Regions from separate parts of the Eubacterium sp. genome, predicted to be linked through region 2. Evidence: predicted binding sites of a transcription regulator. Region 2 holds the regulator's gene; the other holds the start of a gene.

Region 1 (15,855 bases), on a different contig from region 2:
TTAGCAACAGATATTGGAGAAGAAATAAGTGAAAAAGTAAGTGAGAATAGCGCTGAAAAAGTTTCAGAGCTTTCAAAGTTATTTGATGGATTTTCATCTAAAATGATAAGTTTAGGAATAAATATTATAAATGCTGTAATAATCTTTATTATTGGAAAAATAATTATAAAATTATTGCGTAAACTTTTTAAAAAAATTATCGGCAGAACAAGTGCAGACGAAGCAGTAGTAAAATTTGTCGATTCAATAATTAAAATAACAGGATATTTTATTGTATTCATTGTAATTTGTTCAGAACTTGGAATTGAGACAACATCATTTATAACAGTATTAGGTAGTGCCGGTGTTGCAATTGGTTTGGCATTGCAGGGCAGCTTATCAAATTTTGCAGGTGGTGTTTTATTACTTCTTACAAGACCTTTTAAAGTGGGAGATTATGTTGTAATTGAAGGTCATGAAGGTATAGTAAAAAAGGTGGATATTATTTATACAACAATTGTGAAGTTTGATAATACCATAATTAAATGCCCAAATGGCGACGTGGCAAAAAAAGTGATTATAAATTACTCAAATGAAAACGGAAAACGTGTTGATGTTAAGTTTTCAATTCATTATGACAGCGACATAAATAATGCAAAAAAAATAGTTATGGATGTTATAAGAAATTGCAAATATGTTGATAAAGAACGAGAAAACAATGTAGTTGTAATGAAACTCGCTGACAGCGGTATAGATATGGAAACAAGAGCCTGGGTAAAACCCGATGATTACTGGGATGCATATTTTTATTTAATAGAAAATATAAAAGCTGAGCTTGAAAAGAATAATATAGAAATTCCATATAATCAGTTAGAAGTTCATATAAATAATAAAAATGACAATAATGCTGACAATATGTAAGTTTTGTAAATAGTAAATTAGATTGAATAATGATATAACATAAAGAATTTAAACTGAAAATTATTTAAAATATAGTTAGTAGGGATAATTTAAAACTAGGATAAGGGGTGGATTTATATGATAGCAATAGTATGTTTAGATGAAAATAACGGTATGTTCTTTAATGAAAGAAGACAGAGTAAGGACAGATATGTTATTAGAGACATTGTGCACATGGTAGAAAATAACACATTATATATTAACGAATATTCAAAGGAATTATTTGAAAATACACCGGCAAATATTCAGATTTCTGAAGATTATTTTAATCAGGTGTCAGACAATGAGTATTGTTTTATTGAAAATCAAATTGTTGATATTTTGAAGGCAAAAAAAGTTGTTGTATACAGATGGGATAAAGTTTATCCGGCTGACTACAAGCTGCCATTAAGACAATATAAGCTTGTTAGTACACTGGAGTTTCAGGGATATTCTCATGATAAGATTGTAAAAGAGGTATATGAGAGAAATGAAACAATCAAAAAGTAAATTAAAAAAGATTCTAATTACACTGTTTATATGTTTTGTTGTTTTGGGGGCGGTTAATGAAACAGACCCAAATTACAATGATAAAGCAGAAACAACAGTAGCTACAACAAAACAGACAACAAAATTTGTAGCAAAGAATATTGAAAATGTTAGTACCCAAAATACAAAAGCAAAAAATAAAACAAACAATAGTAGCAAAAGTAAGAATAAAAGTGGCAAAAGTAAAAGTAGTAAGAATAAAACATCAACTAATAAAAAGAGCATAACTGTCAAAAAGACTAGCTATAAAAATATAAATGTAAAAAGTCTCAAATTTAAAGGCAAGGCTTACACAGTTATAAATAACAACAAACCATATTTTACCAAGAAGGAAATAACAAAAAAATCCTTTGAGTTATATTCTTCATTAGATTCTCTTGGTAGATGTGGCGTGGCAGTTGCTTCAGTTGGTAGAGACATTATGCCCACACAGAAGCGTGGTGCAATTGGTTCTGTAAGACCTACAGGTTGGCATACAATAAAATATTCTTTTGTTGACGGAAAATATTTGTATAACAGATGTCATTTAATTGGCTATCAATTAACAGGTGAAAATGCCAACGAAAGAAATCTGATTACGGGAACAAGATATTTGAATGTTGACGGTATGTTACCTTTTGAAAATATGGTAGCCGACTATGTGAAGGAAACAAACAATCACGTAATGTATAGAGTGACACCTATATTTAGCGGTTCTGAACTTGTTGCACGTGGTGTCTTGATGGAAGGTTACTCTGTTGAGGATTCAGGTGCAGGCATTGAATTTAATGTGTATTGTTACAATGCACAGCCTGGAGTAAGTATCACTTACAAAACAGGTGATAGCAAATCAACAGGTAAATATTCTAACACAGAAGACAATGAAAATAATAAGAAATATTCAAATAATATTGGAAATAAAAATTCAGGTACATCAGGTTCAAAGAAATCCACATCAAGCAGTGGAAAAGTTGAATATGTTTTAAATATGAATACTCACAAATTCCATTTACCATCATGTAGCAGTGTTAAGCGAATGAGTGAGTCAAATAAGGGTATATATACAGGTACAAGAGAAGATGTTATAAATCAGGGCTATGATCCATGTAAAATATGTAATCCTTAAATATAATGCATTTATTGCAAGTTAGGAGTTGAGAATGAATATAAAGGAAGAGGCAAAGGCAGTCAAATTGGCTTCGCCTAAAATGGCAGGAACAAGTGAAGAAGCCAGAAATAAGGCGTTGCTGGAAGTAGTAAAACAATTAAAGGCAAGACAACAGGAAATTTTTGAAGCAAACGCAATGGACTTAAAACAGGCTGAAATTGATAAGGTTGCAGCACCTATTATTAAGCGACTAAAGTTTGATGAAACAAAATTAAGAGATGTAATTGCAGGCATTGAAGACTTAGTTAAACTGGAAGATCCTTTGTTTAAACAGGATATGCACAGACAGTTAGATGAGGGCTTGACTCTTTATAGAGAAACCTGTCCTATAGGTGTAATTGGCGTTATTTTTGAGGCTAGACCTGATGCCTTAATACAGATTTCATCCCTTTGCATAAAAAGTGGAAACTGCGTTATTTTAAAGGGTGGTAGTGAAACAATGAACAGCAACAGAGTGTTGTTTAACATAATTTACGAGGCTGTTATAAAGTCAGGTATGCCTGAAAACTGCATGCTTCAGTTAGAAGCAAGATCAGAAATTACAGACCTTTTAACATGCAACGAATCTGTAGATTTGCTTATTCCTAGAGGTTCTAATGCTTTTGTGCAGTATATTATGAATAATACAAAAATTCCTGTAATGGGACATGCAGATGGAATTTGTCATATTTATGTAGATAAAGAGGCAGATTTTAAGAAAGCCATTCCAATTATAATAGATGCGAAAACTCAGTATGTTTCAGCGTGCAATTCTGTAGAAACATTATTGATTCACAAAGATATAGTTGACGAATTTGTACCAAAGCTTTATGAAGCATTAAAAGAAAACAATGTTGAATTACGAGGCACAGAAGAAATCGTCAAATTAACAGGTTGCAATCAGGGAACAGAAGAAGACAACAGAAAAGAATACTTGGATTACATAGTATCAGCAAAGGTTATTAATTCATTAGATGAAGCCATTGAACATATTAATTATTTTGGCTCCCATCACACAGACTGTATCATTACAGAAAACAGTGAAACTGCAAATGAATTTATGAGATACGTGGATTCTGCCGGAGTTTATCAGAACTGTTCAACAAGATTTGCTGATGGTTATAGATATGGATTTGGTGCTGAAGTTGGAATCAGCACAAGTAAAATTCATGCAAGAGGTCCTGTTGGATTGGAAGGTCTTGTAAGTTACAAGTACAAATTATTTGGAAATGGAAATGTTGTTGATGATTATGCAAAAGGAAAGAGACAGTTCCATTTTAAAGACTTATAAGATATAGCAGGAATTCCATAAAAAATAATTTGAAAATGCATAAGAGAAATTCTAAAAGCAATAAGCTTATAAATAACATAATAAAAAAGGTTGTTTAAACTTTTAGGTGAACTGTTTTTTACAGTTATCACTTTATTTAAACAACCTTTTTTATAACCTTTTTAATAACTTATTTAAAAATCATTATTAATAGTTTTAACTTAAAAGTTATAGTTATAAGTTGTAAGTATAACTTTTAGAGTGTGTTTATTTGTAATATTTTTTTATCCTCAGATTCATAATAATATAATGTGTTATTATAAATTTTAGCATGAATATTATTTGTTTAAATATTCCTTGTAAATTTTAATGACTTTTTCCATGGCTTCAGGTCCCGGAGCACCGATAGTCATTCGCTTATTAACGCATGTTTCTAAGCTAATAGCTTCATATATATCGTCTTCAAATACAGGGCTGATTGCCTTATATTCTTCCAAAGTCATATCATCAAGGGCGATGCCTTTTTCTTCACAGAATAAAACTAACTGACCAACAATACCATGAGCATCTCTAAATGGTACCCCATGATTTACAAGATAGTCAGCAGCATCTGTAGCATTAGTAAAGCCATGCTTTGTGCTTGCTTCCATAACATCTTTGTTAAATGTCATTGTGTCAATCATTCCTGTAAATAAAAGAATACATCCTTTTACAGTATCAATAGCATCAAATGTAAGTTCCTTATCTTCCTGCATATCTTTGTTGTAAGCAAGTGGTAGACCTTTCATGGTTGTAAGAATTGATGTTAAGGCACCGTAAACACGACCTGTCTTACCTCTGATTAATTCTGCAATGTCAGGGTTCTTTTTCTGTGGCATAATACTTGAACCTGTGCTGTAAGAATCATCAATATTTACAAATCTATATTCGTTTGAATTCCAAATGCAGATTTCTTCGCAGAAACGGCTTAAATGCATCATTACTGTAGATAAAGCACTTAATAATTCAATAATGTAATCTCTGTCAGATACGGAATCCATACTGTTAAGAGTAGGGCCTGCAAAGTCAAGAAGACTGGCAGTATATTCTCTGTCTAATGGATAAGTAGTACCGGCTAAAGCACCTGAACCTAAAGGACAGTAGTTCATTCTATCGTAAATATCATCAAGTCTGTCTCTGTCTCTTTTAAACATTTCAAAGTAAGCTCCAAAATGATGAGCCAAAGTAATAGGCTGAGCTTTCTGCAAATGTGTAAAACCAGGCATAAATGTATTTGTGTTTGCTTCAATAACTTTTAAAAGTGAAGAGAGAAGGTCTTTTAACAACTGATTAATTTCAACAACTTCATCTCTTGTATAAAGTTTCATATCAAGTGCAACCTGATCATTACGGCTACGTCCTGTATGAAGTTTCTTGCCGGCATCACCAATTCTTTCGATTAAGTTTGCCTCAACAAAACTGTGAATATCTTCGCTTTCCTTTGTGAAAACAAGATTTCCATTATCTATATCATTCTTGATACCTTCTAATCCTTTAATAATCTGGTTCATTTCATCCTCAGAAATTATATTTTGTTTTCCAAGCATCTTAACATGGGCAATACTTCCACGAATGTCCTGTGCATAGAATTTCTGATCAAAAGAAAGAGACTCGTTAAAATTGTGAACTAACTGATTCTCTTCTTTAGTAAAACGACCACCCCATAATTTCATATGTATACCTCGCTTATTTCTCTTATTTTTAGTAGCTAATATCATAAAGATATATTAAGCTACAACTATAAAAGTATATCATTTTGACTGTTGATTTTCAAATATTCTTTTTTATTAGTGGATGTTAGTTATGTTTTATATTAATGGGTGTTAGTAGGTACTTTTTATAATTGTTAAATTGTCCGTTAAAATTGAATAAATAATGGCAGTGTACTTTGGAAAAAACTTTTGTTATACTAGAGCAGGCTAAAGATAAAAAGTAAAAATGGAGATAGATATGAAATTATATTTTGCACCGATAGATGGAGTGACAGGTCGTATATATAGAAATGCATTTACAAAGTTTTTTGTCTCACCGGACAAATATTTTGCACCTTTTATTTCTCCCTGTCATAATCCAAAATTAAAAGGAAAAGAAATTCGTGAGTTACTTCCCGAAAACAATGAAAATATTAATCTTGTCCCACAAATTATGGCAAATAATCCTGAATATTTTATAAAAGGGGCAAAGCAGCTTCAGGAAATGGGCTATAACGAAGTTAACTTAAATGCCGGCTGTCCCTCAGGTACGGTTGTGCCAAAAGGAAGAGGAGCAGGCTTCTTAAAAGACACAGATTTAATGGAAAAGTTTTTTGATGAAGTTTTTACCAAGCTTGATATGAAAATTTCTGTAAAAACAAGAATTGGAATCTTTGATGAAAGTGAATTTCCTGAGATAATGGAAGTGTACAATAAGTTTCCTTTTGAGGAAGTAATTGTGCATCCAAGAACCAGAGTTCAGCTTTATAACGGACTTCCCAACATGGAGAGTTTTGATTATGCCTACAAAGTAAGCAAAAATAAATTATGTTACAACGGAAATGTATTTTCGGTGGAAGATTATAATGATATTATATCAAATTATGATGTTGATTCTGTAATGTTAGGAAGAGGGTTGTTGAGAAATCCAAATCTTGTTAATGAAATCAAAGGTGGAGAGAAGATTTCCAAAGAAACTTTACGCCAGTTTCACGATAAGTTGTACGGGGATTTTGCTGGGGAAATGAGTGCTGACAAACATCTGTTAAATAAGATGATTGAAATGTGGAACTATTTGTCCTATGCAACAACAGACCCACATAAAACAGCCAAAATGATAAGAAAGTCTCAAAGTACATTTAAATACGAGAAGGCAGTAGAACAGATTTTTAATGAGTATGTGGTATAGAATATAAAAAACGATTAATTAAAAATAATATTTGATTTCTATATTTGTTAAAGAACCGAAAATTCAATAGATATCAAAAAATAAAGATTTAATAGTATAGACATAATAAAAAATCCATTACTTAACAAATGAAAGTAATGGATTTTTTGTTGTATAAATTAATATATAAATTTTTTTTAGCTAAAATTATTCGACTTAAACTATTCGGTATAAATTTTATTCAGCCCATAATATTCGCCCTAAATTACCTGACTCAAATTATTTAGTTAAAATTTTAAGAATTTTATTACTACGTTCAATAAATGCTGTCATGCTGTCAGGATTTAATGGAGTATGACTGATTAAAGCTAAATCATAAAGCTGCTTGCAAATAAGTTCAGTGTTCTCACCTTCAGGATTTGCAACAATGTATTTAACTAAATCGTTGTTAGCGTTAAGAGTTAATGTTTCTCCGGCACCGCCAAACATTGAAGGATCCATACCTGCCATACCATACATTTTCATCATATCCTGCATACGACGTGTTTCTTCAGAAACAGTAATCATTGAAGAAATATTTTCGTCTTTTAATTTCTGAACCTTAATAGTAACATCACGTCCAAGTGCTTTCTTGAATGCATCAGTAAGCTTGTCTGTTAAATCTTTTGACTCATCTTCGCTTAATTCTTCTGTGAAAGAATCATTAAGTTCATCATCAATACGTTTAAACTTAACACCTTCATTTTTGGCTTCAAGCTGTGAAATGAAAGGCTGGTCGATGTTGTCTTTTAAAATAACAGCATCAATACCATGATCCTTAAACATATTTACATACTGGCTTTGCTGTACAGGATCATTTGTGTAGAAAATAGTGTTTTCGTGTTTTTCCTTATTTTCTTCTAAAGCTTCTTTAAATGTAAGATATTTATTGTCTAAATTCTTAAAGAGAACATAGTCTGACATTTTATCGCAGAACTTTTCGTCTTTTAAGCAACCAAACTTGATGAATGGGCTAATATCATCCCAATATTTCTCGTAGTTTTCTTTATCTGTCTTACACATGCCTGATAATTTATCAGCAACCTTTTTAGTAATGTAATCAGAAATCTTTTTAACAAAACCATCATTCTGAAGAGCAGAACGTGATACATTTAAAGGTAAATCAGGACAATCAATAACACCCTTTAATAACATAAGGAATTCAGGTATAACTTCCTTGATGTTATCGGCAATAAATACCTGATTGTTATATAATTTAATTGTTCCTTCGATTGATTCGTATTCTGTATTAATTTTAGGGAAGTAAAGAATACCTTTTAAGTTAAATGGATAATCCATATTTAAATGAATCCAGAATAAAGGTTCCTTGTAGTCCATAAATACTTTATGATAAAAAGCTTTGTATTCTTCATCTGAACATTCATTAGGATGCTTAGTCCAAAGAGGAGTAGTGTCACTAATGCTTACAGGACGTTTTAATACTTTGGCTTTTTTCTTTTCAGGCTCAACTTCAACAGTTTCCTTTGTGCCGTCTTCGTTTTCTTTTTCTTCAGTTTTTGCAGGTTCTACAATATGTTCAACAACAGTATCTTTGTCTGTAACTTCTTCCTCTAAAATAGTTTCGTATTCAGGTTCCTTAGTTGGATCTGATAAGAAAATTTCTATAGGCATAAATGAGCAGTATTTATTTAAAACTTCTTCAGCTCGATATAAGTTACAGAACTCAACGCTGTCTTCATTTAAATAAAGAGTAATTTCTGTACCCCTTGTAGTTTTGTCTGAATCAGACATTGTAAAGTCCATGCCGTCTTCACAATCCCAAAGAACAGCCTTAGCACCATCTTTGTATGATAAAGTGTTAATTGTTACTCTGTCAGCAACCATAAAGGCAGAGTAGAAACCTAAACCAAAATGACCGATAATCTGGTCTTCAGATGTTTTATCTTTGTACTGCTCTAAAAATGCTTCAGCACCTGAAAAAGCAATCTGATTAATGTATTCGTCAACTTCATCTTCGGTCATACCTAGACCATTATCAATGAATGTAAGAGTTTTAAGTTCAGGGTTTGCTAATACCTGTATTTTGAATTCTTCATCGCTAGGGACGTTAGCTTCGCCAATCATGTCTAACTTCTTTAATTTAGTGATAGCATCACATCCATTAGAAACCAATTCTCTAAAGAAAATATCGTGGTCTGAATATAACCATTTCTTTATAATTGGAAAAATATTTTCGCTGTTAATTGATAAACTTCCGTTTTTTGCCATAACAAAATCACTCCTTTAAATATTTTAAAATAAGTAGTCTTAAAATAATAAAACTACTGTAGAAAATTAAATTTTATATTTATACATTGATTTTTTATCAACATAACTAATTTTAACGCACAAAAAACAAAAGTCAATAAAAAATTAGCACTCTACAGAGAAGAGTGCTAAAAATTTACTATTTGTTCATATTTTAATAAAAAATCATTAAAACTTACAGCAAATCACAGTTAAAATGTTCGCTAAGGAAGTTGCTGATAGTCTTATCCCAATATTTATCAAGGGTTTTGTCCATGGTGAAAGTGTTAATTGAAGTTCCTGTTATAATATGTAGGGAGTTGTCTTCAAACATAACATGTATGTAAAGACCACCAATTTCACTTTCAGATATAGCCATCTGGGATTTCGTTAAAATATCTGAATATTTAGTTTTGGAGAATGCAAAAACAAGTTTCATTTTGCTGGGAACCTTGTGTCCTTTTATCATTTCGAAAAATATGTGCTTAACGTCCCTCCAATATACAAATTCATCAGGAATTGCTTCCAGCTCATCGGCATTGTAAAACTTTTGATTAATACGCCCGTTAATTGTAAAAGTATTAGATGTATCAACCTCGCCTTCGCAAAGTAAAAAACTGTCAAAAGCATTGCCAATTAATAGTTTTTGCATAAAATTATTTATATCATTTATTTTTAAACTTATCATAATGTGTATTATAACAAAGTAAATTTATATGTTCAATGAATAATAGTAAGTAATTGCTAATTGCAATAATGTTTATTTTAGATTATAATTAATGACAGTTTTGGTGTGAATCAACTATATTAATAGGAATATAGTTGAATGATGCATTTATTGATTTGTTATCAATATGCTTCTGTAGCTCAGTTGGTAGAGCAATTGCCTCGTAAGCAATGGGTCACGCGTTCGAGTCGCGCCAGAAGCTTTGAAAAGGAGAAACTTCATGAAAGATGGTGTAAAAATATTCGGATTAAGGTCTGCAAAGGCGTATAAAATGATTCCGGCACTTTTGTATTATGCTGCCATGGCTTATTTTATTGGCGCATCTATTGTAGGAGAATTACTTCATTATAAGTTTGAAACAATAGATTATATATTAATGATTGAAAAATATCTGTTCTTTGCAATTTTATTTTTTAGTCCGTTGATTTTTTTATCAGACTTTAAATATAGAGAGAAGTTACCTCTTTTTAAGAAACATACATTTAGTTCTTCTTTGTCAGGTATGATAATTGTATGGATGTTTTGTTATTTTATGGCTCAGGTGTGTATCATGAATATGTCCGATACATGGGTACAAAGCAGAGATGCATACACTAAACAGATACAAATTGAAAGAGAAGAAAACATAAAGCAGAACAAGGCGAAAGAGTCAGCCACTGAAACGGTTACTGTTGTAGAGACTACCATTTCAGCACAGACCGGTAATTAATTTGTTAACAATTTATTTTAATTATATAGAGAGGATAGAAAAATGATTAAATTAGACAAAAAGTTAAAAGTAGGCGTACTTGGTGCAACAGGTATGGTAGGACAGAGATTTATTACTTTATTAGATAACCATCCATGGTTCGAAGTTGTTACATTAGCAGCTAGTCCACGTTCTGCTGGAAAGACTTATGAAGAAGCAGTTGGTGACAGATGGAAGATGACTGTTCCAATGCCTGAAAAAGTTAAGAAAATGATTGTACACAATGTAAATGAAGTTGAAGCAGTTGCTGAAACTGTTGATTTTGTTTTCAGTGCAGTTGACATGACAAAAGAAGAAATTAAGAAAATAGAAGAAGATTACGCAAAAACTGAAACACCAGTTGTTTCAAATAACAGTGCACATAGATGGACACCTGATGTTCCTATGGTTGTTCCTGAAATTAACCCAGAACATTATGAAGTAATTGAGTCACAGAAGAAGAGACTTGGAACTAAGAAAGGTTTTGTTGCAGTTAAACCTAACTGCTCAATTCAGAGTTATGCTCCTGTACTTACAGCTTGGAAAGAATTTGAACCAACAGAAGTTGTTGCAACAACATACCAGGCAATTTCAGGTGCAGGTAAGACATTTAAAGATTGGCCTGAGATGGTAGGAAATATTATTCCTTTCATTGGTGGTGAAGAAGAAAAGTCAGAACAGGAACCACTTAGACTTTGGGGTAAAGTTGAAAACGGTGAAATCGTTAAGGCTACATCACCTGTTATTACAACACAGTGTATCAGAGTACCTGTTTTAGATGGACATACAGCAGCTGTATTTGTTAAGTTCGCTAAGAAACCTACTAAGGAACAGCTTATTGAAGCATTAGAAAACTTCAGTGGAGAACCACAGAAATTAGAACTTCCAAGTGCTCCAAAGCAGTTTATTCAGTACTTAGAAGAAGATAACAGACCACAGGTTTCATTAGATGTTAATTTTGAAAACGGTATGGGCGTATCTGTAGGACGTTTAAGAGAAGATACAGTATATGACTACAAGTTTGTAGGCTTATCACATAATACTCTTAGAGGCGCTGCAGGTGGAGCTGTTTTATCAGCAGAGCTTTTAGTTGCAAAAGGATATATTGAAGCAAAATAATATAGATTCTTAGAAAATCATTTTAAGAGAAATATGAAAGATAGAAGTATTTTGGTATGAGATAAATATATCAGAATGCTTCTATTTTTTTTTGTATAATTAATTGTGAGTTTAATATAGAAGGGTGAATTTTTAAATTCACATTACGATTTTCGTCAAAATAACTGAAAATTAAATCCTTCTAATACAGCAAACAAAGGAATTACATGGAAATCAGAGCATTCTCAATGAATGGAAAGACAAAAGTGTATGGTGCATATTCTTCAGCAAAGAAAGTTAAAATTAAAAAATAATAAAATATAATTTTTACAAAAACTATGGACTGTTGGTTAAATTGTCGGCAGTTCGTAGTTCTTGTATTTTTTTTGTTAAATTTAAATTAAAGTATGGACTATTTTGTCATTTTATGAGAGAATAAAAACAAGTGTGGGTAATACTATCAACCCACAGGGCAAGCAGAAGTAATTCTAATATTACAGCTGCAATAACATGGAAATATTCCATAGTTTATATTTCGAAAGGAGTATTTATTCAAATGATTTATTCAAAAGAAGTTGAAATGATGTGCCCAGTAGCTAAGGGTGCAAAGCATGAACCTGCTCCAATTCCAGAAGAAGGAAAATGGGTTCACTCAAAAGAAATCAAAGATATTTCAGGTTTTACACATGGTGTTGGCTGGTGTGCTCCACAGCAGGGTGCTTGTAAGCTTACATTAAATGTTAAAGAAGGTATCATTGAAGAAGCATTAGTCGAAACAATTGGATGTTCAGGTATGACACATTCAGCAGCTATGGCAGCTGAAATTCTTCAGGGAAAGACAATTCTTGAAGCTTTAAATACTGACTTAGTTTGTGATGCTATCAATACAGCTATGAGAGAATTATTCTTACAGATTGTATATGGTAGAACACAGAGTGCTTTCTCAGATGATGGTCTTGTAGTTGGTGCCGGACTTGAAGATTTAGGAAAAGGTCTTCGTTCACAGGTTGGTACAATGTATGCTACAAAGGCAAAAGGTGTTAGATATCTTGAAATGGCTGAAGGCTATGTAACAGGTATTGCTCTTGATGCTGATAATGAAGTTATTGGTTACCAGTTTGTTAACTTAGGAAAGATGACAGACTTTATCAAAAAAGGTGATGATCCTACAACAGCTTGGGAAAAGGCAAAAGGTCAGTATGGTCGTGTTGATGACGCTGTTAAGATTATCGACCCAAGAAAGGAATAGGAGGTAATAATAATGGCATTATTTGAATCATATGAAAGAAGAATTGATCAGATTAATTCTGTTTTAAATAGTTATGGTATTGCTTCAATTGAAGAAGCTGAAAAAATCACAAAGGACGCTGGACTTAACGTATATGACATGATTAAGGGAATTCAGCCAATTTGTTTTGAAAATGCATGCTGGGCTTACACTGTAGGTGCTGCAATTGCTATTAAGAAAGGTTGTAGAAGAGCTGCTGATGCTGCTGCTGCAATTGGTGAAGGTCTTCAGGCTTTCTGTATTCCAGGTTCAGTTGCTGACCACAGAAAAGTAGGTTTAGGACATGGTAACCTTGGAAAGATGTTACTTGAAGAAGAAACAGAATGTTTCGCTTTCCTTGCAGGACACGAATCATTCGCTGCTGCTGAAGGTGCTATTGGTATCGCTGAAAAGGCTAACAAGGTTCGTAAGAAACCTTTAAGAGTTATCTTAAACGGTCTTGGAAAAGATGCAGCTCAGATTATTTCAAGAATCAACGGTTTCACATATGTTGAAACAAAGTATGATTATAAAGAAGCAAAATTAAACATCGTATACGAAAAGGCTTACTCAGATGGTCTTCGTGCAACAGTTAAGTGCTACGGTGCTGATGATGTTCAGGAAGGTGTTGCAATCATGCATCACGAAAACGTTGGTGTATCTATTACAGGTAACTCAACTAACCCTACAAGATTCCAGCATCCAGTTGCAGGTACATACAAGAAAGAATGTATCGAACAAGGTAAGAAGTACTTCTCAGTAGCATCAGGTGGTGGTACAGGACGTACACTTCATCCAGATAACATGGCTGCAGGTCCTGCTTCATACGGTATGACAGATACATTAGGACGTATGCACTCAGATGCACAGTTCGCAGGTTCATCATCAGTACCAGCTCACGTAGAAATGATGGGCTTAATCGGTGCCGGAAACAACCCTATGGTTGGTATGACAGTTGCTGTTGCAGTTAGCGTACAGCAGGCTGCTGATGAAGGTAAGTTTTAGTTAAATTAAATCATAATTTAAGGATTTTCCTTATGTAAAAAGAGGCATCTTCGGGTGTCTCTTTTTATTTAATAAAAAACGTTCCACTGGGGCACACTTGTGCGAGAAGAAAATAGTTGCGCGGCAACACGTATTCTTTGCTCTACAATAAAAACATTGTATAAGGTCGATTTATTTGTTAAAATGTTAAACAGTGGTAAACACATGATAAGAAAGAGGAGGAGAAAAATTATGGGTAAGTTTAAGAAACTATGTGCTATTGTTATGGTGTTAATAATGGCGTTTTCTGTAACACCAGAAAGTGTTTTCGCAGCAAAGAAAGTAAAATTGAATAAGACAAAGGCTACAGTATATGTAGGCAAGTCAGTTCAGTTAAAAGTGAACAATAATAGGAAGAAAGTTAAATGGTCTACTTCAAATAAGAAGGTAGCCATAGTAAGCAAGAAGGGTAAAGTAAAAGGAAAGAAAGTTGGTAAGGCAACAATCACAGCTAAGATTGGAAAGAAAAAATATAAATGCAAGATTACTGTAAAGAAGAAGGTAGTTAAGCCTAGTAAGAAAGTGACTGTAGGAAAATTAAAATTAAATAGTAGTGACGCAGTAGTTATTAAGAGAATAATTAAAGAGCAAAAGAGTAGGGGTAATACTTTTATTGAAGATGACTTAGCAAATAGTACCTTTGATAAAGCTGGCTATTTAACAGGATTAGATATACGAGTTTGGGGAAATATAGATTTAACAGGTTTAAATCACTTAGAAGATTTAAGTATTATTAGTGGTGATAGAATAACAGGTCTAATTGTAAAAAATAATCTTAAATTAAAGTCTTTAAGTATTGTTGCTAGTGAAAGTGCAAAGATAGAAAGTCTTGATGTTTCAAACAATAAGAATTTAGAGAAGTTATACTTAGTTGCTTGTGAAAAGTTAAATGATATTGATGTATCAAGTAATAAAAATTTAAAGTTTCTTACACTTTATGATTGTATAAGTTTAAGAAAAGGAATTGACGTAACTCATAATATTAATTTAGAGGAGTTAGATTGTAGTTATTCTAATATAACAAATTTAGATATATCTAAGAATAGTAAATTACGAAGATTAGATTGTTCTGATAATAAGTTATCATCTTTGGATGTATCTAAGAATAATAAATTAGAGGAATTAGATTGTTCTACTAATAAGTTAGAGTCAATAGATGTTTTAAATAATATAAATTTAGTTTCTTTAGACGCAGGAGGAAACAAGTTAAAAAGTATTGATGTTTCAAGAAATACAAGTTTAACAAAGTTAAATTTAGATGGAAATAATTTAAAAAGCGTTGATTTATCTAAAAATATATCTTTAGAAGTTTTAAATGTGGGGCTAAATGAACTAACAAGTTTAGATGTGTCTAATCTCACAAAGTTAAAAAGACTTGGGGTAGGAAATTGGGGGCGTTTTGATACTATTTATTATCCTTATAATACTATATCTACTTTAGATGTATCTAAAAATGTATTATTGGAGACATTAAATGTAGATAATTTACAGTTAACAAAGCTAGATGTATCAAAGAATACTTTATTATGGTCTTTATCTTGTGCTAGAAATAAGTTTACTACTTTAAATCTTACAAGTAATAAAAAGTTAATTTCCTTATGGTGTGATAGTAATGTTGCTATAACAGGATATACTGGTTCTGTTAACGGACATTAATTCAATATATGAGATTCAAAATAAATTTTAAATATTAGAGTCAGCACAAGCTGGCTCTTTTTATTTTAGATACTACTTATTTAGATATTAATAATAAAAATATTTTCTATATGATATGCCCAATCATAGAGTTTGGTAAATTTTTGTTATTTTTTATAAGTGGTAAAATGATGTTATAATTACTAATAAATATTTTAGGATTTAAAAATTAATTAAATTTGTACAATGTTTATTAATTTTAAAAGATGAAACTAGATACTATTTAAATACAAGGAGTGTAAAAAATGAA
Region 2 (15,855 bases):
TTTTGTTTTCTCAACTCTTTCCCCTTCACTGCCATCTAACATTACAGGATATCCCAAAATTATTTTCTCAATATTATATTCTTCAATTATTTTTTCTATCCTGGCTAATGTTTTTCTCAATTTGTTTGGGGATGTTCTTCTTACAATTTCTAAACCTGTAGCCGTAAGTCCTAATTCATCAGACACTGCTACCCCTACAGTTTTAGAGCCAAAATCCAAACCTAATAATCTCACTATTTTGCCTTTCCAATACTAATTGCCATTAATACTTCTATTTGCATTTAAGTCCTTTAATTATTCATTAAATTATTCACCTTCGGCAAAAATACATAATTATCCAATCCTTTGTCCAAAGGGCATAAACATCCTGTAGAATAAAGAATGTCCTTTGAAAATCTACGACATTCTGCGCCCCAATAACAAAGTCTAGCACTCACCTTCTCTACAGAGCATTTCAAATCCGATATTCTAATTATTTTAACTTGTTGTTAATGTAATACTTCACAGCTTCTTCAATTAACTCATCACGTTCAACCTTCATAATAAGACTTCTTGCATTCTTATGACTTGTAATGTAAGTTGGATCACCAGACATAATATATCCTACAATCTGGTTTACAGGATTGTATCCCTTTTCTGCAAGTGCTTCATATACCTGCTCGAAAATTTCCTCTACTCCTAATTTCTGTTCCTGTCCTACTTTAAAAAACTGTGTGTGTTCTAAATTGTTCATCTTCTCACGTCCTTTTTATGCCATTGTTGGCAGTATATTTATAAGTTTAATATAAAAACTATCTAGTGGCAAGCACTATTTCGTCATTTAGGAAGTCTTGCACAATAACTTTGCAAATTTTACCTGAAAAATCGTCATTAGTTTCTACAGCCACCTCTATATAGTTTTTAGTATGACCTAACATGTAATTTTTTCCGTTAATTTCTTTGCTTTCTTCAAACAAAACTTCAATCTTTTTATTAATAAAATTCTGTCTGTAAGCTTTCATTAACTCTTCACCTTGCTTAATTAAAACTTCACTTCTCTTTGTTTTAATCTGCTCGTCAACCTGATTTTCCATCACTGCTGCTCTTGTGCCGTTACGCTTTGAATATTTAAAAACATGTATCTGTGAAAATCCAATCTTCTTGGTAAATTCAACTGTTGTTTCGAAATCCTCTTCAGTTTCTCCTGGAAATCCAACAATAATATCTGTTGTAATGGCAGGATTTTCATATATACTTCTTAGCATCTCACATTTCTCAAAATACTCTTTTGTTGTGTAATGTCTATTCATTGCCTTAAGCACGTTGTCGCAACCGCTCTGCATTGACAAATGAAAATGTGGGCACATCTTCTTAACATGTTTTAATCTTGCCACAAATTCTTCTGTTATAATTTCAGGATCAACTGAGCCAAGTCTGATTCGCTCAATTCCTTCAATTGAATCTGCCATTTCTATAACATCAATTAATGTTTTATCTTCGTCTTTGTAGAAGCCAAGATTGATTCCTGTAAGAACAACCTCGTGAAATCCTTTTTCAGATAATCTGACAATTTCTTCTTTGATGTTTTCCAACTTACGGCTTCTGATTCTGCCTCTTGCATAAGGTATAATGCAATATGAGCAAAAATTGTTACATCCATCCTGAATCTTTATGTGTGCTCTGGTATGTTCTGTAACTGTAGCAACTTCAAAATCTTCGTATTCATCTGTATTATTTATATCAATAACAAATGATTTTTCTTTATCTTCAAAATATTCTTTTAAAATATTTACAATATCTTTTTTCTTGTTATTTCCAACAACAATATCAATTGCCAAATCTTCTTTTATTTTTTCTGTTGCTGTTTGGACGTAACAGCCTGTTGCCACAACAACCCCTTCCGGATTTTTCTTTTTCGCCTTGTGAAGCATTTGTCTTGATTTTCTGTCAGCCATGTTTGTTACGGAACATGTATTTACAATATATACATCCGCCTTATCTGTAAACGGAACTATTTCATATCCATTGTTTTCAAGCAATTGTTTCATTGCTTCTGTTTCGTAGGAATTAACCTTACAGCCTAAATTGTGTAGTGCAACTTTAAGCATTTATTTCTCCTTTATAGCAAATTTACTAATTTTTTAAATAATTTTTATTATTTGTTGTAATTGAACATTCACATAATACGTGGTATTATGTAGGCATAAGAAATTGAGAGAGTGAGGTGTTTGAAAAATGAAAACAGTAACAATCAATCTAGGTTCAATAGACAAAGTAAAATCTTTTGTAAATGATATTACAAAATTTGATAGTGACTTTGATTTAGTTTCAGGTCGTTATGTTATTGATGCCAAATCAATTATGGGAATCTTTAGTTTAGACCTTTCAAAACCAATAGATTTAAATATACATAGCGAAACAGATCTTGATGAAATTTTAAGTGTTTTAGAAAAATATAAATAAGTTTAATTTCTTATGTAAGCCGGCTTTTCAGCCGGCTATTTTTTATGTAATAGAAATTCCAGAAGAATTTCTTATTACATAAAAAACCTTCTTAGAAACTTCTATTAACATACTCTCTCGAAAAAACTGTTCTTATTAACATTTCTCCACTTTAAACTAACACTTTTATCATGTCACTTATCTGTTTATTTTAAATCGATTTCTTTTAACCTTACTGAATTTTAATTAATTCTGCTGTATTAACCGCTTCTTCAAACATTCTGTCGATTTCTTCAGCTAACTTCTTTTCTGAATTTCTGATAACGTTAATGTTAGGTTTAGTTACAGGATGTTTTGCAACGAAAGTTGTACAACAATCTTCGTATGGAAGAATTGATGTTTCATATGTGCCAATATTCAATGAAATATCAATAATTTCCTGCTTGTCAAAAGCGATAACCGGTCTGAATACAGGCATTGTACAAACATCATTTGTTGCAGCAAGACTTTGCATTGTCTGGCTTGCCACCTGACCAATTGATTCACCTGTAATAAGTCCCTGAGCATTTTCTTTGTTTGCGAAATATTCTGCAATTCGCATCATATATCTTCTCATAATAATAGTAAGCTCATCGTGGGGACATTTATCGTAAATATACATCTGAATATCTGTAAAATTAACAACGTATAAATTCATTGGGCCTGAATATTTTGAAACTAATTTTGCCAAATCCACAACCTTCTGCTTTGCTCTTTCTGATGTGTATGGTGGTGCATGGAAATATACTGCATCAACTACAACACCACGTTTTGCAGTCATCCAACCTGCAACAGGGCTGTCAATTCCACCTGATAAAAGAAGCATTGCCTTTCCTGCTGTTCCTACAGGCATACCACCTGGTCCTGGAATAATCATTGAATAAATGTTAATATGATTTCTGATTTCTACATTAATTTCAATGTCAGGATTATGAACATCTACTTTCAAGCCTTCAAAAGCCTCTAAGATTTTTCCACCTAATTCTGCGTTAAGTTCCATTGAGTTCATTGGATAATTTTTTCTTGCACGTCTGGCCATTACCTTAAAAGTAAAATTCTTTTCAGGATATGTTTCATCAATATATTTAATTACCTGCTGTGCTAAATCTTCAAATCCATTATCTTCAATCTGAACCATAGGACAAATTCCCACAATACCAAATACATGCTGAAGTGCATTTACTGCCTCATCAAAATCATATTCAGCATTTGCTATTGCATAAATTCTTCCGTTTTCTTTTGTTACACTAAAATCTCCATCAATTTTATCTAATGCTCTTTTGGCGTTGTCAACTAAAGCATTTTCAAAAATATATCTGTTTTTTCCTTTTACACCTATTTCGGCGTACTTAATTAAAAACGATTTAAACATCTTTTCTCCTCCAACTATAAAATGTGTACTTACGCTCATATATTTCTCCTATAAAAATACTGGTATATTTGTGTTTTTTCGATAATCAAACGTGCTCTTCTTGTATGGTTCTATATGGATATATGCACTCTTATGCCTATATTATTCTTCGGTAATTTTCTGTGCTTACGTTTATGTGCCATTCTATCTACGCACGTATTTTCTCAAAATTGGTAACATTTGTTTTAACTGCTCTACGGCGTAATCAATTTCTTCTTTTGTGTTGTCTTTGCAAAAACTAAACCTAACTGTAGAACCAAGTAAATCCTTGCCAATGCCCATTGCCTTTAAAGTTTCACTAATGGCTGGCTTGTTTGAAGAGCATGCACTACCTGCTGAAATATAAACGCCTTTATCTTCAAGAGCGTGCAATAAAACTTCGCTTCTTACTCCACTAAAGCTTGCGCTTACAACGTGTGGTGCACCCTCTGCCCCTTTTCGACTGTTAATTGTCACACCATCAATTGTCTGCAAACTGTCAATTAGGTAGTCTTTTAACTCTGTCATTTTAGAAACATTTTCCTGCAAATTATCATAACAGTCTTTTGCCGCCTGTCCGATACCTGCAATTCCCGGAACATTTTCTGTTCCTGAACGCATTCCTTCCTGCTGACCACCACCTAAAATAAATGGATTAACTTTCGCATTTTTCTTTAGGTACATAAAACCTGTTCCCTTTGGTCCATGAATCTTATGACCACTAACCGTCAATACATCAATGTTGCTTTTTCTTGGTTTTATTTCCAGCTTACCAAAAGCCTGAATTGCATCAACGTGATAAATAACATTTTTATTTACACTTTTTATATACTTACCTATTTCTTCAACAGGTTCAATAGCTCCAACCTCGTTGTTTACATACATTATTGAAACTAAAATTGTATCTTCGCTCATTGCTTCTTTTAAAGCATCAATGCTAACAACGCCATACTCATCAACGGGCAAATATGTTACTTCGTATCCCTGATTTTCAAGATACTTCATTGGACTTTTTACGGAAGCATGCTCAACCATTGTTGTTATAATTTTATTACCGTTTCGCTTATTAGCTTCCACTGCACCTCTAATAGCCCAGTTATTTGACTCAGTACCACCTGATGTAAAATAAATTTCCTTTGGGTCTACCTTCAATATTTTAGCTATATTTTCCTGAGCTGCTTTTAAATATTTTTCAGCATTAACGCCAACCATGTGCATTGACGATGGATTTCCATAGTCTTCCACCATTACTTTTACAACAATATCTTTTACAGCTTCAGATACCTTGGTTGTTGCTGAATTATCAAAATATGCTTCCATTTTATTCCTCCATTAAGTACATTAAAACAGCCATCACTGTCATGCCCGCCGTTTCTGTACGCAATATTCTTTTACCAAGAGTTATTTCTTCTGCTCCATTGTCTTTTGCTGTTTGAACTTCCTCTTTAGAAAAACCACCTTCTGAGCCAATAAAAATTCCCACAGACATACCTGGTTCAATTTTTGAAATAATCTCTCTTGTATATACCATGTTTTTTGCTTCTTCATAAGGTATGAGAATCATATCCAGTTCTTTTGCTTTTTCCACAGCCTCTTTAAAAGTATGAACCTCTGCTACTTCCGGTATAATACCGCGCTTTGACTGTTTTGCGGCACTTTCCGCAATGGCATTCCAGCGTTTCACTTTATTAGCTGCCTTCTTTGCATCTAATTTCACTACGCAACGTTTTGTTGACATTGGCACTATCTGATAAGCACCAAGTTCCACCATTTTCTGTATAATGGTTTCCATTTTGTCACCTTTAGGCAATGCCTGAAACAAAGTAACTTTAATTGGTAACTCTCTTGTTTTGCCATTAATATCTTCTATTTTTGCTGTGATTTCATCATCTGCAATTTTCTCCACACTACAAATGTATTCCTTGTCACTTCCATCACTTATTAAGATTGTCTCGCCAATTTTCATACGCAAAACATTTTTTATATGATTCACGTCTTTTCCAACTATTACTATTGATTCTTCCCCAATTTGATTTGGTTCAACAAAAAATCTGTACATTTTTTCTCCTAAATATTTTACTGTAATTTTGCCATAACTGCGCGCCAATCGCCCTGCTTTACCACATCTGTTAATTGTAAATTTTCATTCTTTTTTACGGCTTCTTTTACATCGTCTTCTTTCATATAAATAATTCCTGATGAAATAAATATGCCGTTTGGTTTTAAAAATCTGTCAACTATTCCTGCTATTGGAATAATTACGTCAGCCAAAATGTTTGCCACAACAATGTCATATTTCTCTGTTTCAAATTTTTTCTGCATTTTTGTATCTTCCAATACATTTCCAGCAAGCACTTCCACATCGTCCATTAACATCTTATTTACTGCAAAATTTTCTCCTACAGCTTCAATTGCCGCCGGGTCAATGTCAGTCATTGTAACTTCTGCTGCTCCTAGTTTTTTTGCAACAATTGAAAGTATGCCGCTTCCGCAACCTAAATCCAAAACTTTATCTCCCGGCTTTACATATTTTATAAGCTGCTTAATACAAAGCTGAGTTGTGTCATGTTTTCCTGTGCCAAATGCAGTTCCCGGATCAATTTCTATCATTTCCATGTTCTTGTGACTTTCATCAAGTTCTTCCCAAGTTGGCTTAATGAAGAAATTATCTACTGTAAATGACTTGAAATATTTCTTCCAATTGTTTACCCAGTCTACATCTTCTGTCATAGTTTTCTCGATTGTGCCTTCACCTACATCTAGAAATGACTTTGCTTCTTTTAACTTTTCTCTCAAAGTATCAAGTAACTTTTCATTGTCCGCATCCTGTGAATCTTCCTCTGTGTAAAAACTTACATAAGCTGTTCCATCATCTTCCGGCAAATCTGCTAAATAATCTATAAATTGTGCTTTTTTCTCTTCCTCTGTTAGTTGTATATTATCTTCAACTTCCATACCTGTTATTCCAAGATCAATTAAAATACTACACACGAAATCACTTGCCTGTGTTGTAGTTTTCAATCTATATTTATTCCACTTCATAGAAACTCCAATCTTCTTTTCAATTCATATTTATAAATTATTACTATAAAACTAAAATATCATAACACACATAGAGAATTTAAGCAAATTTATCAATTTTCTTGTCATTTGTTTTCTTATCATTTTTAGATATTTTCAATCTTTCCACCCCTTTAGATTGTTATAACTTCTTAGGGGTGGATTTCCTGACATTTCTTCGATTTTTTCTTCTCATATTTTTCTATATTTTCAGTTTTTTCCACCCCTTTAGATTGTTATGACTCCTTAGGGGTGGATTTCCAAGGACTTCTTCATTTTTCTCTTATCATATTTTTGTATACTTTCAGTTTTTTCCACCCCTTTAGATTGTTATAACTTCTAAAGGGTGGAAACACCATAATACCTGCCATAACTGTATCCCCCGAACAATAGCAAATTAAGCCAAAAGACAAAAGAATGAATAGAGCCACACAAATAAGATATAACCAAAAAGAGCCGTGCCTTAACAACTCTAAATTGTTAAAGCGACAGCTCTTTTCCATCCATATTTCCTAAACTAGAAAAATTTCTTTTTCTTCTTTTTTGTTTTCTCGTGTTCTGATTTGTTATCATCAAATTCCTTTAATGAATTTCCTGAAATCTCGTCAAGTTTCTTGATTAAGTCTTTTTGTTCATTGTTAAGTTTTGTTGGAACCTTAACAACTAATGTTGAATACTGATCACCTCTTGCATTCTGATTGTGTACATTGCATACACCTTTTCCTCTTAATCTAATGCGGGTACCTGTTTGTGTTCCAGGCTTAATGTTGAACTTAACATCGCCATCTACTGTCTTAACACGAATGTCGCCACCTAAAGCAGCCTGTGCAAAAGATATAGATGTTGTTGTATATAAATCCATTCCATTACGTTCAAATTCATTACTTGGAATTACTCTGATATCTACAAGTAAATCACCTCTTGGACCGCCATTTGTTCCAGGCTCGCCTTCTCCTGTTTTTCTGATTCTCTGCATATCGTCTATACCTGCAGGGATATCAATTGTGATTTTCTTTCTTGTAGACTTGTAGCCTGCTCCATGACAGTCCGGACATTTTTCTTTAATGACTTTACCTGTACCATTACAGTCCGGGCAAACCTGTGTGCTTTGCATCATGCCAAACATAGTCTGCTGACGTGATACATACTGTCCTTTACCACCACATTTGCTACATGTTTCAGGAGATGTGCCTGGCTTTGCTCCACTACCTTTACAAGTGCTACATTCTTCCTTAAAGTTAATTGTAACTTCTTTCTTACAGCCAAATACAGCCTCTTCAAAAGTAATACGGAGTCCTGTTCTAACGTCGGCTCCACGTCTTGGTCCATTGCTAGGGCCTCTACGTCCACCGCCACCGAATAGGTCGCCAAAAATGTCTCCAAATCCACTTCCGCCAAAAATATCACCGAAGTCAAAATTGTTAAAATCAAATCCGCCGGAGCCACCTGCACCACCATCAAAGGCAGCATGACCAAACTGGTCATACTGTCTTCTCTTGTCTGCATCACTAAGCACTGCGTATGCTTCAGATGCCTCTTTAAATTTTGTGGCAGCTTCCTCATCACCCGGATTTGCATCGGGATGATATTTCTTGGCTAATTTTCTATATGCTTTCTTTATTGTTGCTTCGTCAGCGTTCTTATCAACGCCTAGCACTTCATAATAATCTCTTTTATCTGCCATGATCTATTTTAAACCTCTGTAAAGTCTCCATCTACTACATCATCTTCCGGTTTTGAACCTGCTCCCATGTCAGGACCTGCACCCTGTGCTCCTGCAGCCTGTGCCTGTTCATACATCTTTGAGAATAACTGCTGTGCAGAATTCATTAATTTTTCTTTTCCAGCCTTTAATTCTTCAACCTGAGCTTCTGTTGGTTCATTTTCACCAATTGCTGCTACTGTTGCTTTTAATGCATCAATGTCAGCCTGAACAGCCTGCTTATCAGCATCTGCTAATTTATCACCAGCTTCATTCATTGCTGTTTCTGTCTGTGTGATAATTGAATCAGCTTCGTTCTTAGCATCAATTGCTTCCTTACGTTTCTTATCAGCTGCTTCAAATTCTGCAGCTTCTTTTACAGCCTTATCAATATCTTCATCTGACATATTTGAACCTGCTGTAATTGTGATGTGCTGTTCCTTACCTGTTCCAAGGTCCTTAGCTGATACATTTACGATACCGTTTGCATCAATATCGAATGTAACTTCAATCTGTGGAACACCTCTTCTTGCTGGTGGAATTCCATCAAGTCTGAACTGACCAAGTGATTTATTATCTCTGGCAAACTGTCTTTCACCCTGTACAACATTGATATCAACGGCTGTCTGGTTATCTGCTGCTGTTGAGAAAATCTGGCTCTTCTTTGTAGGAATTGTTGTGTTTCTTTCAATAAGTCTTGTAGCTACACCACCCATTGTTTCAATTGATAATGAAAGTGGAGTTACATCAAGAAGAAGGATATCGCCGGCACCTGCATCACCTGCTAATTTACCACCCTGAATTGAAGCACCAAGTGCAACACATTCATCAGGATTCATCTTCTTTGATGGTTCATGACCTGTTAACTGTTTTACCTTATCCTGTACAGCTGGGATTCTTGTAGAACCACCAACTAATAATACCTTGCTAAGTTCTGATGCTGAAATTCCTGCATCCTTTAAAGCATTCTGTACTGGGATTGCTGTTCTTTCAACTAAATCTCTTGTTAATTCATCAAATTTAGCCTTTGTAAGTGTCATATTTAAATGCTGTGGTCCCTGTTCATTTGCTGTAATGAATGGGATGCTAATTTCAACCTGAGTAGCTGATGAAAGTTTCTTCTTTGCATCTTCTGCTTCAGCTTTAATTCTTTCCATAGCCATCTTGTCACCTGAAAGGTCAATTCCTGTCTTTGACTTAAAGTCTGCTACCATGTAGTCCATAACTTTCTTATCAAAGTCATCACCACCAAGTTTGTTATCACCGTTTGTTGCTAAAACTTCGATTACACCATCACCGATTTCGATAATAGATACATCAAATGTACCACCACCTAAATCGTATACCATAATCTTCTGTTCCCCTTCGTTATCAAGACCATAAGCTAAAGCTGCTGCTGTTGGCTCGTTGATAATTCTCTTAACATCAAGTCCTGCAATCTTACCGGCATCTTTTGTAGCCTGTCTCTGAGCATCGTTAAAGTAAGCAGGTACTGTAATAACAGCTTCTGTAACTTTTTCACCAAGGTAAGCTTCTGCATCAGCTTTTAACTTCTGAAGAATCATAGCTGAAATAGCCTGTGGTGTATATTCTTTTCCTGCTACATTTGCCTTGTAATCTGTTCCCATATGTCTTTTAATTGATGAGATTGTTCCTTCTGCGTTTGTAACAGCCTGACGTTTAGCCTGCTCACCAACTAATCTTTCTCCATCTTTCTTAAATGCTACTACTGATGGAGTTGTTCTTGCTCCGTCTGCATTTGTGATAACTGTAGGTTCTCCACCTTCCATAACAGCTACACATGAGTTTGTTGTTCCTAAATCAATACCAATAATCTTTCCCATTTTATTTTCCTCCTAATAAATATATGATTATTTCAAATAAAACTAATTAGCTACTTTTACCATACTGTGTCTTACCACTGTATTTCTGTATTTATAACCTTTCTGTAATTCCTCTGACACAACGTTTTCACCAAGTTCGTCATTGTCTTCATGCATTACAGCGTTGTGAAGTTCAGGATCAAATTCCTTTCCCTTCGCCTCAATTGCTTCAACTCCAATATCTTCAAGAGTCTGAAGTAACTGTTTATATATAAGATTCATTCCCTGTCCTACAGGTGATTCTAAATCTTCTTCACTAAGTGCTGCAACTCCTCTTTCGAAGTTATCAACTACAGGTAAAATCTTTTCAATAATTGATTTTGCGCCTGTTTCAAACATTGCTGTTTTTTCTTTATCACTTCTGCTTCTAAAATTTTGAAATTCTGCAAATAGTCTTTGATATTTATCATTAAGTTCTTCTATTTGCTCATCTCTCTTATCTTTTCGCTTGAAGCCTTTTTTCTTTTTCTTTTCAGTTTTCTCTTCTGAAGCATCTTCTGTTTCCTGTGTTTCCTTGGATTCTTCAGTCTTCTCTTCTGAATTCTCAACTTCTTGGTTCTCTTCCACTGCAGATGCTTCTTCTACATCTACTTTCTGGTTTTCTTCCAAGTCCTTATTTTCCTTTTCCATTGGACTTTCCTTTCTAAATTTATTCTTTGTCGTTAAAGTTTTCATTTAACTGTTCTTTTACAACTCTTAAGGTTTCAACAACCTTTTCATAATCCATTCGCTTTGGACCAATGATACCGATTGTTCCTTTGAAACCATCTTCTAATTCGTAAGTAGCAGTTACAACACTGCAATCCTTCATGGACTGAACCGGACTCTCGTTTCCGATGTAAACCTGAATTCCGGTTTCTTCATCACTTTCGTTAATCAATTCTGTTAGCTGTGACTTTTCTTCCAGTGTGGTAAGAAGCTGACTTGCTCTCTCCTTGTCACTAAGTTCAGGATATTTAAAAATATTTGTTGCACCTGATGTGTAAATCTTCATTTGCTCCTCAGTGGAAATAGCTTCTGTTATTGCCTTAAGCACTTCATTAACCAAATCCTCATATTCACCTGCCTGTGAAGTCAATGCTGAAATAACACCTAAGTTAATTTCCTCTAAAGCCAAACCTGCAAGTGCTGTGTTAAGTGCCACGTTAAGTCTCACTATCATTTCCTGACTTACAACTCTGTCAACATTAACAATCTTATTCACTACGTGGTTCTTATCGGAAACCACTGTGCACAACAACTGTTTTTCTTCAAGTACAGATAACTGTATGAATTTGATTTTGTTTCCCTGAGACTTTGGAGAAGAAACCATTGTGGCATAGTTTGTATTGTTTGCTAAAACCTTTGCCATATTCTGGAGAAGTGTCTCAACCTTGTCAACTTTTTCAATTAAAAGGTCTTCCTTCTCGCTAACCTTCTTCTCACGCTCATCTAATTCTGACATCTTATCTTTGAGCATGTGGTCTACATAAAATCGATAACCTTTATCAGTAGGAATTCTACCTGCTGATGTATGAGGCTGAACTATATAACCCATTTCCTCAAGATCAGACATTTCATTTCTGATTGTTGCTGAACTAAGATTCAGATCTGTGTATTTAGAAATTGTTCTTGAGCCAACCGGTTCCCCTGTCTCTAAGTAATTTCTAATTACTGCATCCAGAATCTTTTCTTTTCTTTCATTCAGTTCCATAGATTACTCCTTTCTATGGTTTTAAGACTATTAGCACTCGTGTTGTTTGAGTGCTAACATCTTTTCTATGGTCTAATCTATCACTATCAATATTCTTTGTCAACACTTTATTTTAAAAAGAATTGTAAATTAAATGTAAAAAAAAGTTGTCATTATTTTAATACTCTTAAGTCCGTTAAACTATAGAATATTATCCTAACAACAACTTTCTTATTCTCTTTAACATAAACACTTTAATTGATTTTATGTTAATGCTTTATATTTTCTTATTTTCTTTGTTCTTATGTAAGACCATAAAGCAAGAATTACTCTGCTACATAAACAATTCCGTATGCTTCAGGTCCGATGTGTGTACCAATTGTTGGTCCAATCTGTAATCTGTCTGAAACTTCAATATTAGCTTCTTTCAATCTGTCTGTAAAAGTTTCATTATTTACAGTTCCAATTGAATATATACTGTAAACCGGGAAGTCTGTATTAATTGTGTCGTTTGAAATCAACTTCATAATATCATTTAAAGCTTTTTTCTTTCCAATGCTCTTTGCCTTAATACCTACTTTTCCATCTTCTGTAAAATAAATTAAAGGTTTTATTTTTGCAATTGTGCCAATTCCTGCTTCGATTTTTGACAAACGACCACCTTTATACAAATTATCCAATGTATCAAGCACTGCATACATTCTAACCTTTGGCTGAATTTCTTTAATAGCCGCAACTATTTCTTCTGCTGTCTTGCCACTGTCTCTTAACTGTATGCCATAGTCAACCAAAACCTTAATAACAAAAGTAGCTGATAATGAATCAACTATATGTATCTTATCATATTCAACCATGTTCTTAGCTAATGTGGCACTTTGAATCAAGCCACTTAAACCTGATGAAAGTAAAATACATATAAGCTCGTCTCCATCTGCCTTAATTTTTTCAAATATGTCAATAAAATCCTGTGGTGATGGCTGAGCTGTTTTAGGGAACTCATCTGATTCCTGTGTTAATTTATAAAATTCATCCTTAGAAATTTCACCGTCTCTAAAACTCTTATCTCCTACACTAATCGCTATCGGTATGTACTCTATCCCTTTTCCCTGTAACTGTTCTTTATCATAATCAGAACCTGAGTCAATTAAAAATTTTATCATTCTGCATCTCCTTTTAACCAAAACAAAAGCTGTTCACAATAGTTTACTTTATGAACAGCTTGTATTTTGTACTTTACTACACATTTGCAATTTAGTCAAATTTTTATTATTTTACAATCATCTCTTCAATATCTTCAAATGTATTAGCAACGCTATACACTCTTGATAAATCGCAGTGGAACATTCCCTGTTCCTTCATTTCATCCATAAATTTAAGTAATGTATCATAAAAACCATTGTGGTTAAAAATAATTACTTTTCCTTCAATCATATACTTTTCGATTAATACAATTGCTTCAAATAACTCATCCATTGTTCCAACGCCACCTGGTAAAACAATGAACACGTCAGCTTCCGATTCAAAATGTCCTTTGCGCTCAGCCATTGAATCACAAACAATTTCCTTATCACATCCTTTGAACACGTTCATATTCTTAAATGCCTTTGGATATACACCTGTTATGTAAGCACCTCCGTCGTGCATTCCTCTTGCCATATATCCAAGTGTACTATCTGCACCGCCTCCATAAATAAGGTCGTACTTTTCTCCTAACTTCTTTCCCATATCATAGTATGGTTTTAACTTTTCTTCTGAAACGTAAGGTGAGAATGATCCGTAAATGCATATTGTTTTTCTGTCCATAATAATCCCTCTTTTCCGTTTGTAATTTATAATATGTTTTATATTATACTATCTATTCCAAAAGAATCAAAGAATTTTCTGTATTGCAATCCAATCTTGTTAAACTTACACGAAACATAACAATCTTACACAAAGTCACAGTAATCTTACAACAAAAACTGAGACATTGCATAATTGCTTAGATCCACACCTCTTTTAGTTAAACGCACGTTGTCACCATTGACTTCTATAAGTCCCTGCTGCACTAATTTTTCTGTTACCTCTCCGTACACGCTGTCGTATTTTCTGTCAAATGCCTGATGAAATTCTTCTTTTGAAATTCCGTCAATCATTCTAAGTCCCAAAAACATAAATTCTTCTTTTTTATCTTTTTCTGTTAAACGCTGGATTTTTCCTTCTATTACAGAAATGGCATCCTCTGTTATATCCCAGATGTCATCCTGATAAATAAAACTGTCGCCGTAAAAATCACTATCTGTATCTTTGCCATCCAAAAGCAAACTAATGTATTTATCAATATCTTCGGTATTACTGTATCTGCTGTTGTTATATAAAGAAGCCGCGCCAAGACCAAAGCCCAAATAATCCACTCTCTTCCAATAACCTATATTATGCCTGCACTGAAATCCCGGCTTGCCATAGTTTGATATTTCATAATGTACATATCCGTTTTCTTCCAGCATTTTTTCAGTTAAATAATACATTTCTCTTTCAGCATCTTCGTCCGGCAAAATATTAATGTTTTTGCTTTCCGCCTCCTGGACTCTTTCCTGAAGTGGCGTCCCATCTTCAACAATAAGGCTATAAGCGGAAATATGCTCCGGCTCCAATGCCAGCACTCTTTCCAACGTATATTTGTAACTTTCAACTGTCTGTCCTGGTAAAGCACTCATTACGTCCACATTGATGTTTTCAAAGCCTGCTTTTCTTGCCAACTCATAACTTTCTTTAAACTTTGTAAAATCGTGAATACGACCTATGCTTCTAAGTTCCTGATTATTTGCAGACTGAAGTCCAAAACTGATTCTGTTAATTCCTGCTTCTTTGTAACTACTTAATTTTGATTCTGTTACAGTTCCGGGGTTACACTCAATAGTAATCTCGGCATCATCAGATAACTGACAGTTATTTTTTACCGCCTCCATAATTTTTGTAATAAAATTTTCCTGCAAAATTGACGGCGTTCCACCGCCTATGAAAACACTTGTAACAACTCTGCCTTCCATCTTTTCTTTGCTTAATTCTATCTCTCTAACCAAAGCATTTACATATTCTCTTTTTGTACCTTCGTCCATGCTCATTGATAAAAAATCACAATAATCACACTTTCTCACGCAAAAAGGAATATGAATATATATTTCCAACTGCTTACTGTTCATTTCTTATCCTTCCTTACAATATAACTAATGCCAAAGAAAACTAACATCTAGTATTCTTTGGCACTGTAAAAATTCTTATAATCACAAATACATATTTCTATATATTCTATTCTTCGTCTAATTTTAAAACTGCCATAAATGCACTCTGTGGAATTTCTACGTTTCCAACCTGACGCATTCTCTTCTTTCCTTCCTTCTGTTTTTCAAGAAGTTTTCTCTTACGGGAAATATCACCACCATAACATTTTGCCAATACGTCTTTTCTCATTGCCTTAACAGTTTCTCTTGCAATTACCTTGCTACCAACTGCTGCCTGAATTGGAACTTCAAACAACTGTCTTGGTATTTCCTTCTTTAATTTCTCGCACATCTTTCTTCCACGCTCGTAAGCTGATGCTTCAGGAACAATAAATGATAAGGCATCCACTTCTTCTTTATTAATAAGAATATCAAGCTTAACTAACTTAGCCTGTTCATAGCCTTTCAATTCATAGTCAAAAGAAGCA

Evidence for each region. Region 2 encodes HrcA, which represses chaperone genes, less so after heat shock. Its sites were predicted from a motif close to TGTTAGCACTCNNNNNNNNNGAGTGCTAACA; they were not measured.
Region 1: the regulator HrcA is predicted to act here: its motif matches at 9,172-9,202, upstream of htpG (molecular chaperone HtpG).

Annotation. Positions count from the first base shown of each region.
Region 1 is NZ_DBLZZO010000008.1:68,817-84,671, forward strand. Features, by position in the region: gene ACZM4J_RS04270 (mechanosensitive ion channel family protein) at 1-900, shown strand, start outside; gene ACZM4J_RS04275 (hypothetical protein) at 1,018-1,428, shown strand; gene ACZM4J_RS04280 (DNA/RNA non-specific endonuclease) at 1,409-2,572, shown strand; gene ACZM4J_RS04285 (glutamate-5-semialdehyde dehydrogenase) at 2,607-3,884, shown strand; gene argH (argininosuccinate lyase) at 4,202-5,575, opposite strand; gene ACZM4J_RS04295 (tRNA dihydrouridine synthase) at 5,853-6,782, shown strand; gene htpG (molecular chaperone HtpG) at 7,041-9,029, opposite strand; gene ACZM4J_RS04305 (DUF5721 family protein) at 9,244-9,699, opposite strand; tRNA gene ACZM4J_RS04310 (tRNA-Thr) at 9,904-9,976, shown strand; gene ACZM4J_RS04315 (hypothetical protein) at 9,995-10,483, shown strand; gene asd (aspartate-semialdehyde dehydrogenase) at 10,526-11,620, shown strand; gene ACZM4J_RS04325 (iron-sulfur cluster assembly scaffold protein) at 12,156-12,848, shown strand; gene ACZM4J_RS04330 (GGGtGRT protein) at 12,861-13,871, shown strand; gene ACZM4J_RS04335 (leucine-rich repeat domain-containing protein) at 14,103-15,566, shown strand.
Region 2 is NZ_DBLZZO010000007.1:24,083-39,937, forward strand. Features, by position in the region: gene ruvX (Holliday junction resolvase RuvX) at 1-234, opposite strand, end outside; gene ACZM4J_RS03715 (IreB family regulatory phosphoprotein) at 473-733, opposite strand; gene mtaB (tRNA (N(6)-L-threonylcarbamoyladenosine(37)-C(2))-methylthiotransferase MtaB) at 792-2,087, opposite strand; gene ACZM4J_RS03725 (HPr family phosphocarrier protein) at 2,215-2,442, shown strand; gene thiI (tRNA uracil 4-sulfurtransferase ThiI) at 2,654-3,832, opposite strand; gene ACZM4J_RS03735 (cysteine desulfurase family protein) at 4,016-5,170, opposite strand; gene ACZM4J_RS03740 (16S rRNA (uracil(1498)-N(3))-methyltransferase) at 5,172-5,909, opposite strand; gene prmA (50S ribosomal protein L11 methyltransferase) at 5,927-6,892, opposite strand; gene dnaJ (molecular chaperone DnaJ) at 7,428-8,594, opposite strand; gene dnaK (molecular chaperone DnaK) at 8,603-10,456, opposite strand; gene grpE (nucleotide exchange factor GrpE) at 10,499-11,125, opposite strand; gene hrcA (heat-inducible transcriptional repressor HrcA) at 11,145-12,188, opposite strand; gene ACZM4J_RS03770 (DegV family protein) at 12,494-13,327, opposite strand; gene ACZM4J_RS03775 (LOG family protein) at 13,434-13,970, opposite strand; gene hemW (radical SAM family heme chaperone HemW) at 14,117-15,349, opposite strand; gene lepA (translation elongation factor 4) at 15,456-15,855, opposite strand, start outside.